Regions from separate parts of the Paucibacter sp. KCTC 42545 genome, predicted to be linked through region 1. Evidence: predicted binding sites of a transcription regulator. Region 1 holds the regulator's gene; each other region holds the start of a gene.
The links. The regulator FNR, encoded in region 1, switches genes on or off when oxygen is low (the NO sensors DNR and NnrR bind a similar motif). The targets are predictions, from matches to a motif close to TTGATNNNNATCAA.
Positions count from the first base shown of each region.

Region 2: the regulator FNR is predicted to act here: its motif matches at 1,441-1,454, upstream of AT984_RS15970 (oleate hydratase).
Region 3: the regulator FNR is predicted to act here: its motif matches at 1,618-1,631, upstream of cobA (uroporphyrinogen-III C-methyltransferase).
Region 4: the regulator FNR is predicted to act here: its motif matches at 1,409-1,422, upstream of AT984_RS11975 (phenylacetic acid degradation protein PaaY).

Region 1 covers NZ_CP013692.1:2,615,203-2,618,406, reverse strand. Annotated here, with positions in the region: gene ccoG (cytochrome c oxidase accessory protein CcoG) at 1-221, shown strand, start outside; gene AT984_RS11365 (hypothetical protein) at 273-536, shown strand; gene AT984_RS11360 (hypothetical protein) at 538-885, shown strand; gene fnr (fumarate/nitrate reduction transcriptional regulator Fnr) at 1,017-1,751, opposite strand; gene hemN (oxygen-independent coproporphyrinogen III oxidase) at 1,975-3,204, shown strand, end outside.
Region 2 covers NZ_CP013692.1:3,706,804-3,710,007, forward strand. Annotated here, with positions in the region: gene AT984_RS15970 (oleate hydratase) at 1-1,319, opposite strand, end outside; gene AT984_RS15975 (Crp/Fnr family transcriptional regulator) at 1,490-2,062, opposite strand; gene AT984_RS15980 (LysR family transcriptional regulator) at 2,235-3,125, opposite strand.
Region 3 covers NZ_CP013692.1:1,851,021-1,854,224, reverse strand. Annotated here, with positions in the region: gene AT984_RS23230 (hypothetical protein) at 1-47, opposite strand, end outside; gene AT984_RS08230 (Crp/Fnr family transcriptional regulator) at 60-653, shown strand; gene cobA (uroporphyrinogen-III C-methyltransferase) at 638-1,543, opposite strand; gene AT984_RS08220 (c-type cytochrome) at 1,666-2,064, shown strand; gene AT984_RS08215 (cytochrome D1 domain-containing protein) at 2,133-3,204, shown strand, end outside.
Region 4 covers NZ_CP013692.1:2,747,903-2,751,106, reverse strand. Annotated here, with positions in the region: gene AT984_RS11980 (sensor histidine kinase) at 1-564, shown strand, start outside; gene AT984_RS11975 (phenylacetic acid degradation protein PaaY) at 647-1,249, opposite strand; gene AT984_RS11970 (enoyl-CoA hydratase-related protein) at 1,481-2,287, shown strand; gene paaI (hydroxyphenylacetyl-CoA thioesterase PaaI) at 2,292-2,753, shown strand; gene paaK (phenylacetate--CoA ligase PaaK) at 2,777-3,204, shown strand, end outside.

The DNA.
Region 1 (3,204 bases):
AAGGCATCGCCTTGGGTAAGCCAGTGAGCTTGGTCTTGGCGCCGGCCGAAGCGCGTTGGGTGTCGGTGGCGGTGCGTATTCCGCCGGAGTCGGCGGCGCAGGCCGGTGTCGGCGCGCATGCCATCTCGTTTGCCTTGATGGGACAGGCGGTTGACAAAGCAGGTGTGGCCAGCGGCAAGATCGAGATCAAGGAAAAATCGACCTTTGTCGTGCCGCGCTAAGCGCGAACGAATTTTTGAATAAGAAGTCCTTGCAAAGCAGGAGTTGACGCAATGAGTCAAGAAAACAAGAGCAAGACCGAGTCTTCTAGCCCCTGGTGGCGTGAGAAGTTCATGTGGCTGGTGTGGGGTGGACCGGGTCTGGTGGTGCTTGCCAGCTTTGTGACCCTGTACCTGGCCCTGCATTTCCCCGAGACGGTGCTGGACGAGTCCAAGGTGCAGACCACGTATGTGGGCAAGGCTTCCAAGGAAGCCGCTCCGGCCTCCTTGGCACCGGCCATGAAGGGCCGCAATCACGCTGCCACTGGTACGCAATAAGATGAATACCGAGCCCCGCAATCGTGTTGAGTCGGATGACGCCACCTTTGCGGTGGATCTGCCGCCACCTACGTCCAGGTTGGCACGCTGGGCGATGGCCATTGCCTGGCCGGCCTTTGTGATGGCAGGGGTGACCGAGGGTTTGGTGTTTTCGGTGGTTGACCCCAGCGATCTGACCTGGTTCGGCGGCGAGCGTATGGAACTCTCCCGCCAGGCCGTTTACACGCTCAGCTTTCTGATTTTTTGGAGCGTCATCAGCTTGGCATCCAGCATCAGCCTGATGCTGGCCACCTTGCCGGAGACGCCTGATGCACCTCAAGCCATTCACCCGCGGCGATGGCCGCAGTAGGTCGAAGTAGGCCGCTCGCTCGGGCGGCGCTCAATGCTGAATGCCTGAATGAAAGAAAGAAGGGCTGAGTACCACTCAGCCCTTCTTTTATTGTGCCGCTGGCGCGGCTCAGCAGCCGCTAAGCCTAGGGCTTAGCAGGCGCCGTTGTTCACCAGCTTTTGCAGGCCCGCTTGGTCAAGGATGCGCAAGTGGCGTTGCTTCACTTCCAGCAGGCCCTCTTCCTGGAATTTTGAGAAGGTGCGGCTGACCGTCTCCAACTTCAGGCCCAAATAGCTGCCGATTTCTTCGCGCGTCATGCGCAGCACCAAGGCAGCGGCGGAGAAGCCGCGCGCCTGCAGGCGCTGGGTCAGGTTTAGCAAGAAGGCTGCCAGGCGTTCCTCCGCCCGCATGCTGCCCAGCAAGAGCATCACGCCGTGGTCGCGCACGATTTCCCGGCTCATGATCTTGTGGAACTGGCGCTGCAAATCGGTGAACTCGCGCGACAGCTCTTCCAGTTGCTCAAAGGGAATTACGCAGACCTGGGAATCTTCGAGCGCCACGGCGTCGCAGCTGTGGCGGTCGGTGCTGATGCCGTCCAGGCCCAGCAATTCGCCCGCCATTTGAAAGCCAGTGACTTGGTCGCGGCCATCTTCCGACGAGACACAGGTTTTGAAAAAGCCGGTGCGCACCGCGTAAAGCGACTGGAACGGATCGCCGCTACGGAACAAGGTGTCGCCGCGCGACACTTGGCGGCGGGTGGCAACCAGCTCGTCCAGCTGCTCGAGGTCACCCGACGACAAGCCCACGGGTAGGCAAAGCTCGCGCAAATTGCAGCTGGAGCAGGCGACCTTGAGCGGTTCAATCTTGATAGGTACGGTGACGTTCATAGAGTGCATTATGGATGACGCATATCGCAGTGGGCAGGCGCCGTTGTCGGCATCTGTTCGGGGCAAGGCGGCGATTCGAACGTCTGATCGCCGCTTATCGGCTTCGCCAAACATGATTTAGCTCAAGCCCAATGCGCAATACATGCGATTGTTAGGGCAAAGAATGAGGCCAAACTTGATCTCGGTCAATCGCTTGTGTGGCGGGCTTGGCAATATGCGAGCCATGGTTTCTATCACCCAGCCCCAAGCCCTGTCAGGCAAAGACTCCGCCGTGAGCATCATCAACGAAGACCTGTTGCGTCGTTTCGATGTGTCCGGGCCACGCTACACCTCGTACCCGACCGCGGATCGCTTTGTTGAGGCCTTCACCGCCGAGAACTACGCGCAGGCTTTGGTGCAAAGGGCCACCGGCTCGCAGATTGGCGGCGCTGCGCCCTTGTCGATCTATGTGCACATCCCCTTCTGTGAATCGGTGTGCTACTACTGCGCCTGCAACAAGGTCATTACCAAGCATCACGACAAAGCCGCGGAGTACTTGCAAGCTTTGATCACCGAGATGGACTTGACGCTGGTCCATCTGGGTCGCGGCGCCGGGGTGTCTCAGCTGCATCTGGGTGGCGGTTCGCCGACCTTCTTCAGCGATGAAGAGTTGACGGGCTTGGTGCAGGCCTTGCGTGAGCGCTTCCGCATCGTTGCCGGAGCCGAGATGGCCATCGAGGTGGATCCGCGCACGGTCAATGTGGACCGCCTCAAGCATCTGCGCAGCCTGGGCTTCAACCGCCTGAGTTTCGGCGTGCAGGATTTTGATCCGCATGTTCAAAAGGCGGTGCATCGCCAGCAGAGCTTTGCTAGCGTCGAGGCCTTGATGACGGCGGCGCGCGAGCTGGGTTTTGAGTCCACCAATGTGGATCTGATCTACGGTCTGCCGCTGCAAACCCCCGAGTCCTTTGCTCGCACCATCGAGCAAGTGGGTGCCTTGAAGCCGGATCGCATCGCGCTTTACGGCTACGCTCATTTGCCGCAGCGCTTCAAACCGCAACGCCGTATCGACGAAGCCCAACTGCCGCCGGGTGCCGCCAAGGTGGCGATGTTGCACGGCGCGATTGAAGGCTTCATGACGCATGGCTATAGCTATATCGGCATGGACCATTTCGCCTTGGCCAATGACTCCTTGGCCGTAGCCAAGCGCCAGGGCCGCCTGCATCGCAATTTCCAGGGCTACAGCACCCAGCCGGACTGTGACCTGATTGCTTTGGGTGTGTCGGCGATCGGCCGCGTTGGCGCCAACTACAGCCAGAACGTCAAGACGCTGGAGGCCTATTACGACACCTTGCGTCAAGGCCAGCTGCCCATCGAGCGTGGCTTGGCCCTGACCCGCGACGACATCGTTCGCCGCGCCGTCATCATGGCTTTGATGTGCCAGGGGCGGCTGGAGTTTGAGTCCATCGCCTTG
Region 2 (3,204 bases), 1.1 Mb from region 1:
CAATTGGCTTGCGCCACGGCGTCCAAGTCGAAGCGCAGATGTCCGCAAAGCTCGCGCAATATCTCTTCACCCGTGCACTCGGCCATGGGCTTGGCCACAAAGTTGCCGACGCGATCGGGGAACAAGGCATAGCCCCAGAACACCTGCACATCGGCCGGCTGGTTGGCAAAGTGCGGCTGATGCGCCAGCACGATGGACATCAACCAGTTCGAGTCCTTGAAGGTCACCAAGCCACCTGTCCCCGGCTCATTGCCGCTGAAGGCGCGCATCTTGTCGAAGAACACCGTGTCCTTGAGGGTGACGGTGAAAGAATTCCACATCGACTCGGCAATGCTGCTGTTGAAGGCGGCGGGGTTGCCAAACTCGGGGCGGCCTTGGGCCAGCTTCTCCCACAAGGTCCAGCCGCCGCTATCGCGCTTAGTCAAGGCGGGCGGCGCGCTGTGCATGGAACCCAGGCTGGACGCATCGGTCATGGAGGCGTTCTGGAAGAAGACCAGATCATCGGCACCCACCTCGACGCGTTCAATGGCGCCCGCGCGCTTCAGCTGAATGGCAGTCACTACGAACTTGCCACCCGCTTCGCGGTGCTCCAGGTCGGTCGCCTTGGCGTCCATCACGAACTGCACACCCTGGGCTTGCAACCAAGCTTGCAGCGGGCGCACAAAAGAGTCGTACTGGTTATAGACGGTGCGCTTGACGCCGCCCAAGGTCTCGATGCGCGAGAACTCCAGCATGAAGCGGTGCAGATAACGCTTGAATTCCACGGCGCTGTGCCAGGGCTGGAAGGCGAAGGTGGTGGCCCACATGAACCAAAACTCGGTCTCGAAGAAAGCGGGCGAGAGCCAGTCGGTGATGGTGGAGGTGCCCAGCTCTTCTTCGCTGGCATTGCTCAGGCGCAACAACTCCACCCGGTCGTGCATAGAGAAGCCCATGGACTCGACTGGCATCTTGGCACGCTGACGATTGACCAGGCGCGCCATCGAATGCGCCTTGTACTTCTCATTGAAGGCCAGGGTTTCGTCAAACACGCTTTGGCCGGCATGCTCCAGCGAAGGGATGGTCTTGAACAGGTCCCAGGTGCACTCGTAGTTGTCGGTGGTCAGCATGCGGCCGCCACGCAGCGAGTAGCCGCGCTCGGCGTCACCGGCGCCGTCCAGGCTGCCGCCCATCAGCGGGGAGGCTTCAAAAATGGTGATGTTGGCGCCAGGCACTTTGGCGTCCCGGATCATGAAGGCCGCGGCGGCCATGGAGCCGATGCCGCCGCCCAGCAAATAGGCTTTGACTGAGGAGGGAGCGCGATTGGATGCAGAGGTCAGCATGGTGGGGTCGATTGGTCAGCGAAGAAGCCGCAAAACTCGGCGAAAGCCCAGTTCACGCAATTCGAAGCATTGCGAAACTGGGAAAGTGCCGTCAGCTTCGTCGCTGCGAGCCGCGCTTCAAATGATCCAAATCAATCGGCCAATTTCACATGCGCCGCACTTGCGCTAGATCAAGCCCGCAGGCGCTTGCGGATCCGGCTCAAGGCCTCGGGGGTAACGCCCAAATAGTGCGCAATATCGCGCTGCTGGATGCGCTCCGCCAAGGCGGGATAGCTGTTCAAAAAGGACTGATAGCGCTCCTCAGGGCGCATGGTCAGCAGTTGGCGCTCGCGCTGCTCCTTGCGCACGATGTGCCGCTCCAGCAATTGCAAGACCGCCCCTTGCCAGCTGGCGTGGCGCCCCATCAGCTCGCGCAGGTCGACGTAGCGAATCTGCTCGACTTGGCAAGACTCCAGCGCAATCGCTGAGTAGTCGGTCTTCTGGCCGGCCACCAGCACGTTCGGGCAGGCAAAGAAGTCGCCTTCGCCGATAAAGGACTTGATCCACTCCTCGCCCTGCTCATTGAAATAGCTGAGCTTGACCATGCCGTGGCGGATCACATAGACAAAAGGCTGCCACTCACCTTCGGCAAAGATATCGGCGCCCTTGCTGAAGTGCACCAGTCGATAGGAGGGCTCCAATTGCCCCCAGTCTGGCAGCGGGGCGCCTGAGGCTTGTTCAAAAAGTAGTCGGGTCTGATGCATGAAACGATGAAAACGAACGCAAGCGCCGGCCGTCCCTGGTGGCCGGCGCTTGCACTCGCACCAGCCATCCGCGCCGTTTGTTTTTTGCTCTCCAGCGCGCAGTATCGCCGCAGGCTGGTGCCCGGGCCTTCGCCACAGCGGCCGCGCTCCGAGCCAGCCTCGCGCCAGGCACTCAGCCCTCAGGCATTCGATCCATCAAATGCTCAAGCGCCTCGATGCGGTGCCGGTGCGGCGTGGTGATGGCGTAAAAGCGCTCTTGCAAGGCGCTTGACTGCGCGACGGGGACCAAGGTCCCGGCTCGCAACTCATCTTGAACCACCACTTGCGGCAGCACGGTCAACCAGCCGCTGTCACGCGCAATCAAACGCAGCATGGCCATATCGTCCACTTCGGCCCGCAGCCGAGGCGTTACACCCGCCGAAGCGCACAGCGCATCGAACTGCGCCCGCAGCGCGTGGCGTGGCCCGGGCAAGGCGATATCCAGACCGTCCAGATCCTCGGGCATACGCAGGCTTTGCGCTTGCCAGCGGCTCGCCGGGCCGACCAAGGAGATTGCCTGGCTGCCCAGGAAGCGGCAATGCAGCGGCCGCGACGGATCGGCGGGCACGGTTTCGTTGGCCAGCACCACATCCAGCTGATGCTGCAACAGCCGCGCGATCAAGCCCTCCAGCAGCCCGGACTCCAGGGTCAAGACCACCGTGGGGTCCGCCAGCAAAGGCCGAATCCAGTTCTCCTGATAGTTGCGCGACAAGGTGGCCACACTGCCGACCCGCAAACGCGTGATGCCGGCCATGCGGCCCTGCAGCCGGCCCAGCATTTCCTGGCCGAGACCAAAGATGTTCTCCGCATACGCGAGCACCAATTGGCCGGTGTCCGTCAGCGTTAGGCGGCGCCCCTCGCGGGCAAACAAGTCTTCGCCGAGGCGCTCTTCCAACTGCCGAATCTGCGAGGACACCGCCGATTGCGAGGTGTGCAGCTCTTCGGCGGCGCGCGTCAGATGCCCCAGCTTGGCGACCCGCCAAAAGTAGAACAAGTGATGAAAGTTCAGCTGATCGAGTTGCATTGTTCTGTTTTTAGTATTGTTTTATGCTTTTCAATGTATTTTACAGAACATACTCCAATCCGGATGATGCGCCCCAACA
Region 3 (3,204 bases), 760 kb from region 1:
TTTTCCGCGGGATCAATGATGATGACCTTGCCCGCATCGTCGATCATGGCTGCAGCTTGGTGCGTGTTCCCCGCTGCCGCAATCTGTTCAGCGCCGGGGACATCTGTGACAGCCTGCACATCGTCATCACCGGCCGCATCAAAGTCTTCGCCCTGGCCGCCAATGGCAGCGAAAAGGTGCTGGAGCTGATCGGCCCGGGCCAAAGCCTGGGGGAGTCCGCCATCTTCAATGACCAGCGCCACGGCTTCAGCGCGCTGTCACTCAGTGATTCGCTCTTGCTGCGCATTCCGAAGGCCGCCTTGGTCGCGCAGATTGGCCGGGACCCCAATTTCTCGCTGCGCTTATTGGCCCAGGCCTCACAGCGCATCCAGAATTTGCTGCATGACGTGGAAAGCTATTGCCTGCACAGTGGTCTGCAAAGAGTGGTGGGCTTCTTACTGAAGGGGCAATCAGACGAGAGCTGCGCACCGGCCCGGCCCCATACCGTGTCGCTGCCGGTCAGCAAGGCCACGATCGCCTCGCGCCTGAGCCTGACGCCAGAGTACTTCTCCCGAGTGCTACGGGAGTTAGAGGACGAAGGCTTGATTCAAATCTCGCGGCGCGACATCCATATCTTGCAGCCCCGCGAGTTGGCCAGCTACACCTTGCAGTGACGCTCCAGCGAGCCGGTTGTAACCATTGCGGCGGCTTGCTTCAGCCCCGAGGGCTGCTGGGCATCGGCTTGGCGCATCGCCGGGCTGAGCCGCTCATGCATGGCGGTCACCTCGCCAATCATCAGCAGAGTAGGGGACTTCAGGGCGTGGCTGCGGGCCAACTCCGGCAACTCAGCCAAGCTGCCGCGGATGCAGCGCTGCTTCGGCAGGCTGGCGTTCTCAACCAGCGCGGCCGGGGTATCGGCAGGCAAGCCATGCAGAATCAGTTGGCGGCTGATCAGGGGCAGGCTGTTCAGCCCCATATAAATCACCACGGTTTGGTGAGGCCGGGCCAGCATGGGCCAGTCCAGCGGCAGGGCCTCTGAGTCGGCATCATCTGTGTCCTTGGCGGCGCGAAGATGACCGGTGGCATAGATCAGGGTGCCGGCATGTGAGCGGTGCGTCAGCGGAATGCCCGCCGCAGCGCCGGCCGCTTGTGCGGCGCTGATGCCGGGCACGGTTTCAAACTGAATGCCTGCCGCAGCCAGGGCCTCAGCCTCTTCGCCACCGCGCCCGAAGATATAGGGGTCCCCCCCTTTGAGGCGCAGCACGCGGCGCCCGCCGCGTACCAGCTTGATCATCAGTTCAATGATGCCTTCCTGGCTCAGGGCGTGAAGGCCGCACTTCTTGCCGACGAAGATCGTCTCCGCCGCGGGATTGACCAGGGCCATCACCTCCGCCGACACCAAATTGTCGTAGAGCACCAGCTCCGCCTCAGCCAGCGCGCGCGCGGCTTTGAGCGTCAATAGTTCGGGGTCGCCGGGGCCGGCGCCGACCAGGGTCACTTGTGCCCAAGTCGGGCTGTTGCGGCTGGAGCGAGAGAGGTGGCGGGGCTCGATACGTGGATTCATTTTTGGGGCTCCGGCGCTGACACCTTGTTTGTGGTGCATGGCCTGATTGTGGTGAGCGTGGCTTCTCTTCGTCCTTGATGCAGTTCAAGGACAGTTGATGCCTCGCAGGGGAGCATGGCGCCATGTTGAATCGCAACGTTCTGCTGCTGCTAACTGTGTTGCTCTACGGGCTGTCTGGGTCCGTCGTGGAGGCTCAGCCCGCGCCGTCGAGCCCCGTGCTTGCCGACATCCAACCCAGCCCGGCCCGCCAGCAAGAGCTACGGCGCATGCTTGCGCACGACTGCGGCTCCTGCCACGGCCTGCGCTTGACCGGCGGCCTGGGGCCAGCCATTCACGCTGAGGCCGTGCAGCAAATGCCGCAAGCGGCGATTGCCGCCACGATTTACCACGGCCGGCCGGGCACACCCATGCCTGCCTGGAAAAGCATGATCACTGCCGCAGAAGCGGACTGGCTGGCGGCCTATATGCAGCGGCCCCCAGCGCCAAAACAGGAACTTGCTACGCAAGAGCACAGGCCATGAACTTCGTCTCCATTTCCTCATTCATGTCTGTCCATCGCGTCCGTCGTTTCAAACGCGCAGGCGCACGCATGCTTGCCTTGCTCAGCCTGTGCGTCCCGCTGGTCGCCTGTGTCGCCACGCCACCGGCGTCACCGCTGCCACCCTTGTCGGTGGGCACCGGGGATCTCGGCCTGGTGGTTGAACGCGCCAGTGGCAGCTTGCAGGTGGTCAACACCAGCCGCCGTGAGGTGCTGGGGGCGATCAAGGGGCTGGGCGACTTGTCGCATGCTTCCCTGGTCTACTCCCGCGACGGCGCCTACGCCTTTGTTTTTGGACGCGATGGCGCGCTCAGCAAAGTGCATCTGCCCAGCCGCAGCCTGGTGGACCGGATTCAGCAAAGCGGCAATTCGATTGGCGGCGCCATCTCGCAAGACGGCAGCCTGGTGGCCGCGCAGAACTATCAGCCGGGCGGCATCCGGGTGTTTGACAGCCAGACGCTGCGCCTGGTGGCAGATATACCGGCGGAGTACGAGCCTGGCAAGCTGTCCCGCGTAGTGGGCTTGGTTGAGCTGCCGGGCCAGCGTTTCATGTACGCCTTGTTCGATGCCAATGAGATCTGGATCGCCGATCTCTCCGGCGTGGCCGCAGGCCAAGCGCCGCAGTTGCAGAAGTTCAAGAACGTTGGTCGGCAGCCCTATGACGCCCTCATCACACCGGATGGCCGCTACTACATCGCCGGCCTCTTCGGGGAAGACGGGTTGGTCAAGATCGACCTTTGGGCCGCGCAGCCCAAGGCCGAGCGAATCTTGGCCGGCTATGGCCGTGGCCAGGAGCCATTGCCGGTCTTCAAGATGCCGCACTTGCGCGGCTGGGCCATTGCCGGCCGGCAGGCCTATCTGCCCGCCATCGGCCGGCATGAGGTGCTGGTGGTGGACATTGACAGCTGGCAGGAGTTGGGCCGTATCCCGGTGGCCGGCCAGCCGGTCTTCGTGATGGCCCGGCCGGACGGGCGCCAAGTCTGGGTGAACTTCGCGGTGCCTGACTACAACCAGGTCCAGGTGATTGATACGCAGAGCCGGCAGGTCATTCAAACCCTCAGCCCCGGCAAGGCGGTGCTGCATATGGAGTTCACTCCTCGCGGTGAGTCGGTCTGGATTTCGA
Region 4 (3,204 bases), 130 kb from region 1:
ATCGAAAGAGCGGGTGACCTGGTGCTGCGCAATCTTGAACGCGCCGCTGATCTGCTGGCGAGCTTTCAGACCCTGACCAACGCGCAAGCGACCGCGGCCCCGGTGGAGCTGCTGCTGTCACAAGAGCTGGCGCAGCTGCTGGCCGCCCATTGGGCCGAATTCGATCAGCGCGGCGCCCATCATTGCCTGGAGGTTCCCGCGGGTCTTCGCGTGCGCTTGCCCAAGGGCAGCTTGGGGCAGATGGTGTCGAATTTGCTGATGAATGCCCTGAAACATGGCTGCGTTGAAGGGCGAACACTGACCGTGACCATCAAGGCCAATGCGGTGGGTGAGGATCTCCATTTGCAGGTGCGCGACGATGGTGCAGGCGTGGCACCTGATGTCCGCGCTCACATGCTGGAACCTTTTTACACCACCAAACGGGGGCAGGGCGGCACGGGGCTTGGTCTGCACCTAGTGTTCATGATGGTGCAAAAGATTGGCGGCCAGCTCAGCCTGGGCGGTGCACCCGGCAGCGGCTTGGTTGTGGACATCGTTCTGCCGCACTGCGTGCTCGGGGTTTGAGGGCGGCTTGATGCAGGCAGGCGGCGCACATCAGGTGCCGCCAATGCGGACGCCCGATGCCTCGACGCTGTCCCTGCCTCGCTCAAGCCCGCTTGTTCGCAATCAAGGTCTTTGGCCCCGCCACCTTCAGTTGCGGCCGGTTCTCCTCTTCAGCTGTCAGCGGCTGCACCTCCACCAGCGCGGCGTGGCAACGCAGGGTCAGGTCTTGATAGGTCTGGGTGCCATGCAATTTCCATTTGATCTCGTCCTCGCTCAAGGCGCGCATGACCTTGGCGGGCAAGCCGGCGATCAGTGATTTTTCGGGCAGCTTGAGGCCGGCGCGCACAAAAGCGCAGGCCGCGACGATGCTGTAGGCGCCGACCTCGGCCTCGTCCATCACCACCGCGTTCATGCCCACCAGCGCGTCATGCCGCACGGTGCAGCCATGCAGCACGGCGCCGTGGCCGATATGGCCATTGGTCTCCACCAGGGTGACGGAATCGGGGAAGCCGTGGACCACACAGCTGTCTTGCACATTCACGCCCGCTTCCAACACGATGCGGCCGAAGTCGGCGCGCAGGCTGGCGCAGGGGCCGATATAGCAGCCCGGGCCGATATGCACGTCGCCAATCAAAACTGCGCTGGGGTGAACGTAGGCACTGGGGTGAACGACGGGGATGACGCCGTCGATGGCATAGCTGGGCATGGTGTTTGAGCTCTCGGGTTTGAAGCAGCTGAGTGGGCGAAAGGGCTTTTGGCGCGAGCGGGCTGGGCGGTCTAGGGTTAGTACTGCCTTGCTGCGCTTGCGTTAAATCAATGCACAGCCTACGATCTACCGACCGGTCGGTCAAGAATGTTTGTTTGGTCGACTTTTGTCAAATTGCAGTGCCGGGGCCCGAGGTAGGCCCAGCCACTGTGCCGCAATTCAGGGCCACGCATGCAGCTAGAACCGCAGTATTTGAGCAGCCAGGACGGCGCCGTGTTGACGCTCACGCTGAACCGTCCGCAGGCGCTCAATGCCTTCACCTCGGTCTTGCTGGCTCAGCTGCGCGAGGCGCTGGATGCCGCGGCCGAGGATGCCTCGGTGCGCTGTGTGGTGATCACCGGCGCGGGCCGCGCCTTCTGCGCCGGCCAGGATTTGTCTGACCCCTACGTCAAGCCCAGCGATGACCCGGCCGACGCGCCCAAGGACATCGGCCAGTTGCTGGACGGCTTTTACGTGCCCCTGGCGCTGCGCGTGCGCAGCATGCCGGTGCCGGTGATTGCGGCCGTCAATGGGGTGGCTGCTGGGGCGGGCGCTAATTTGGCTTTGGGCTGTGATCTGGTCTTGGCCGGCCAGTCGGCCAGCTTTATTCAAGCCTTTGCCAAGATCGGTCTGATTCCCGACTGCGGAGGCACTTGGCTGCTGCCGCGCTTGGTGGGCCGCGCGCGCGCGCTGCAGTTGGCCTTGCTGGGCGAGAAGCTGCCGGCAGCCGAGGCGCAAGCCATGGGCCTGATCTACCAAGTGGTGGCCGACGAAGACTTGGCCGCCACCGCCCAAGCCCTGGCGCAGCGCCTGAGCCAAAGCCCGGTGCGCGCGATGGCGCAGACCCGCCGCTTGTTTGACCAGGCCGGTTTGCTGGACTTTGACGAAGCGCTCAAGCAAGAGGGGCTGACGCAAAGCCAGCTTGGCTTTGGCGACGACTATCAAGAAGGCGTCAATGCCTTCTTGCTAAAGCGCAAGCCCGTGTTCAAGGATCGCTGACACCATGAATGCACAAGAAATCGCCGAAGCGGTGCGGGATGGCATGTTTGCCAACGACCGCGCGTCCAAGGGTTTGGGCATGGAGATTCTGGCCATCGCCCCCGGCGCCGCCACCCTGGTCATGACGATCAAAGAGTCCATGCTCAATGGCTTTGACATCTGCCATGGCGGCTTCATCACCACATTGGCCGACTCGGCCTTTGCCTTCGCCTGCAACTCCTACAACGAGTTGACGGTGGCCTCGGGCTTTGCCATCGACATCGTGGCACCGGCTCGTCTGGGCGACCGGCTCAAAGCCGTGGCCCACGAGGTGTCGCTGGCCGGTCGCACCGGCGTTTACGACATCACCATCACCAACCAGAACGACGAGCTGATCGCGGTGTTCCGTGGCAAGTCTTACCGCATCAAGGGCAAGCCCGTGGTGCTCTTGCCCATGCCCACGGATGCCGCCGCTTCCGCTGACTGACTGACTCAGGACGAGCTTTTGATATGAGCGCAAGAATTCCCGCCCCGGGCGAGTTGGACCCGATCGAAACCGCCAGCCGCGACGAGTTGCAAGCCCTGCAACTGCAGCGCCTGCGCTGGAGCTTGGCCCATGCTTACGACAATGTGCCGCATTACAAGGCTGCTTTTGATGCGGCCGGCGTGCACCCCAGCGACCTCAAGACGCTGGCGGACCTGAGCCGCTTCCCCTTCACCACCAAGCACGATCTGCGCGACAACTACCCCTTCGGCCTGTTCGCCGTGCCGCAGAACCAGGTCGCGCGCATTCACGCCTCCTCGGGCACCACCGGCAAGCCGACCGTGGTGGGCTATACCGCCAAGGACATCGACACCTGGGCCGGCCTGGTGGCGCGCTCCATCCGCGCCGCTGGCGGCCGAGCTGGCGACATCATTCACATCGCCTACGGTTACGG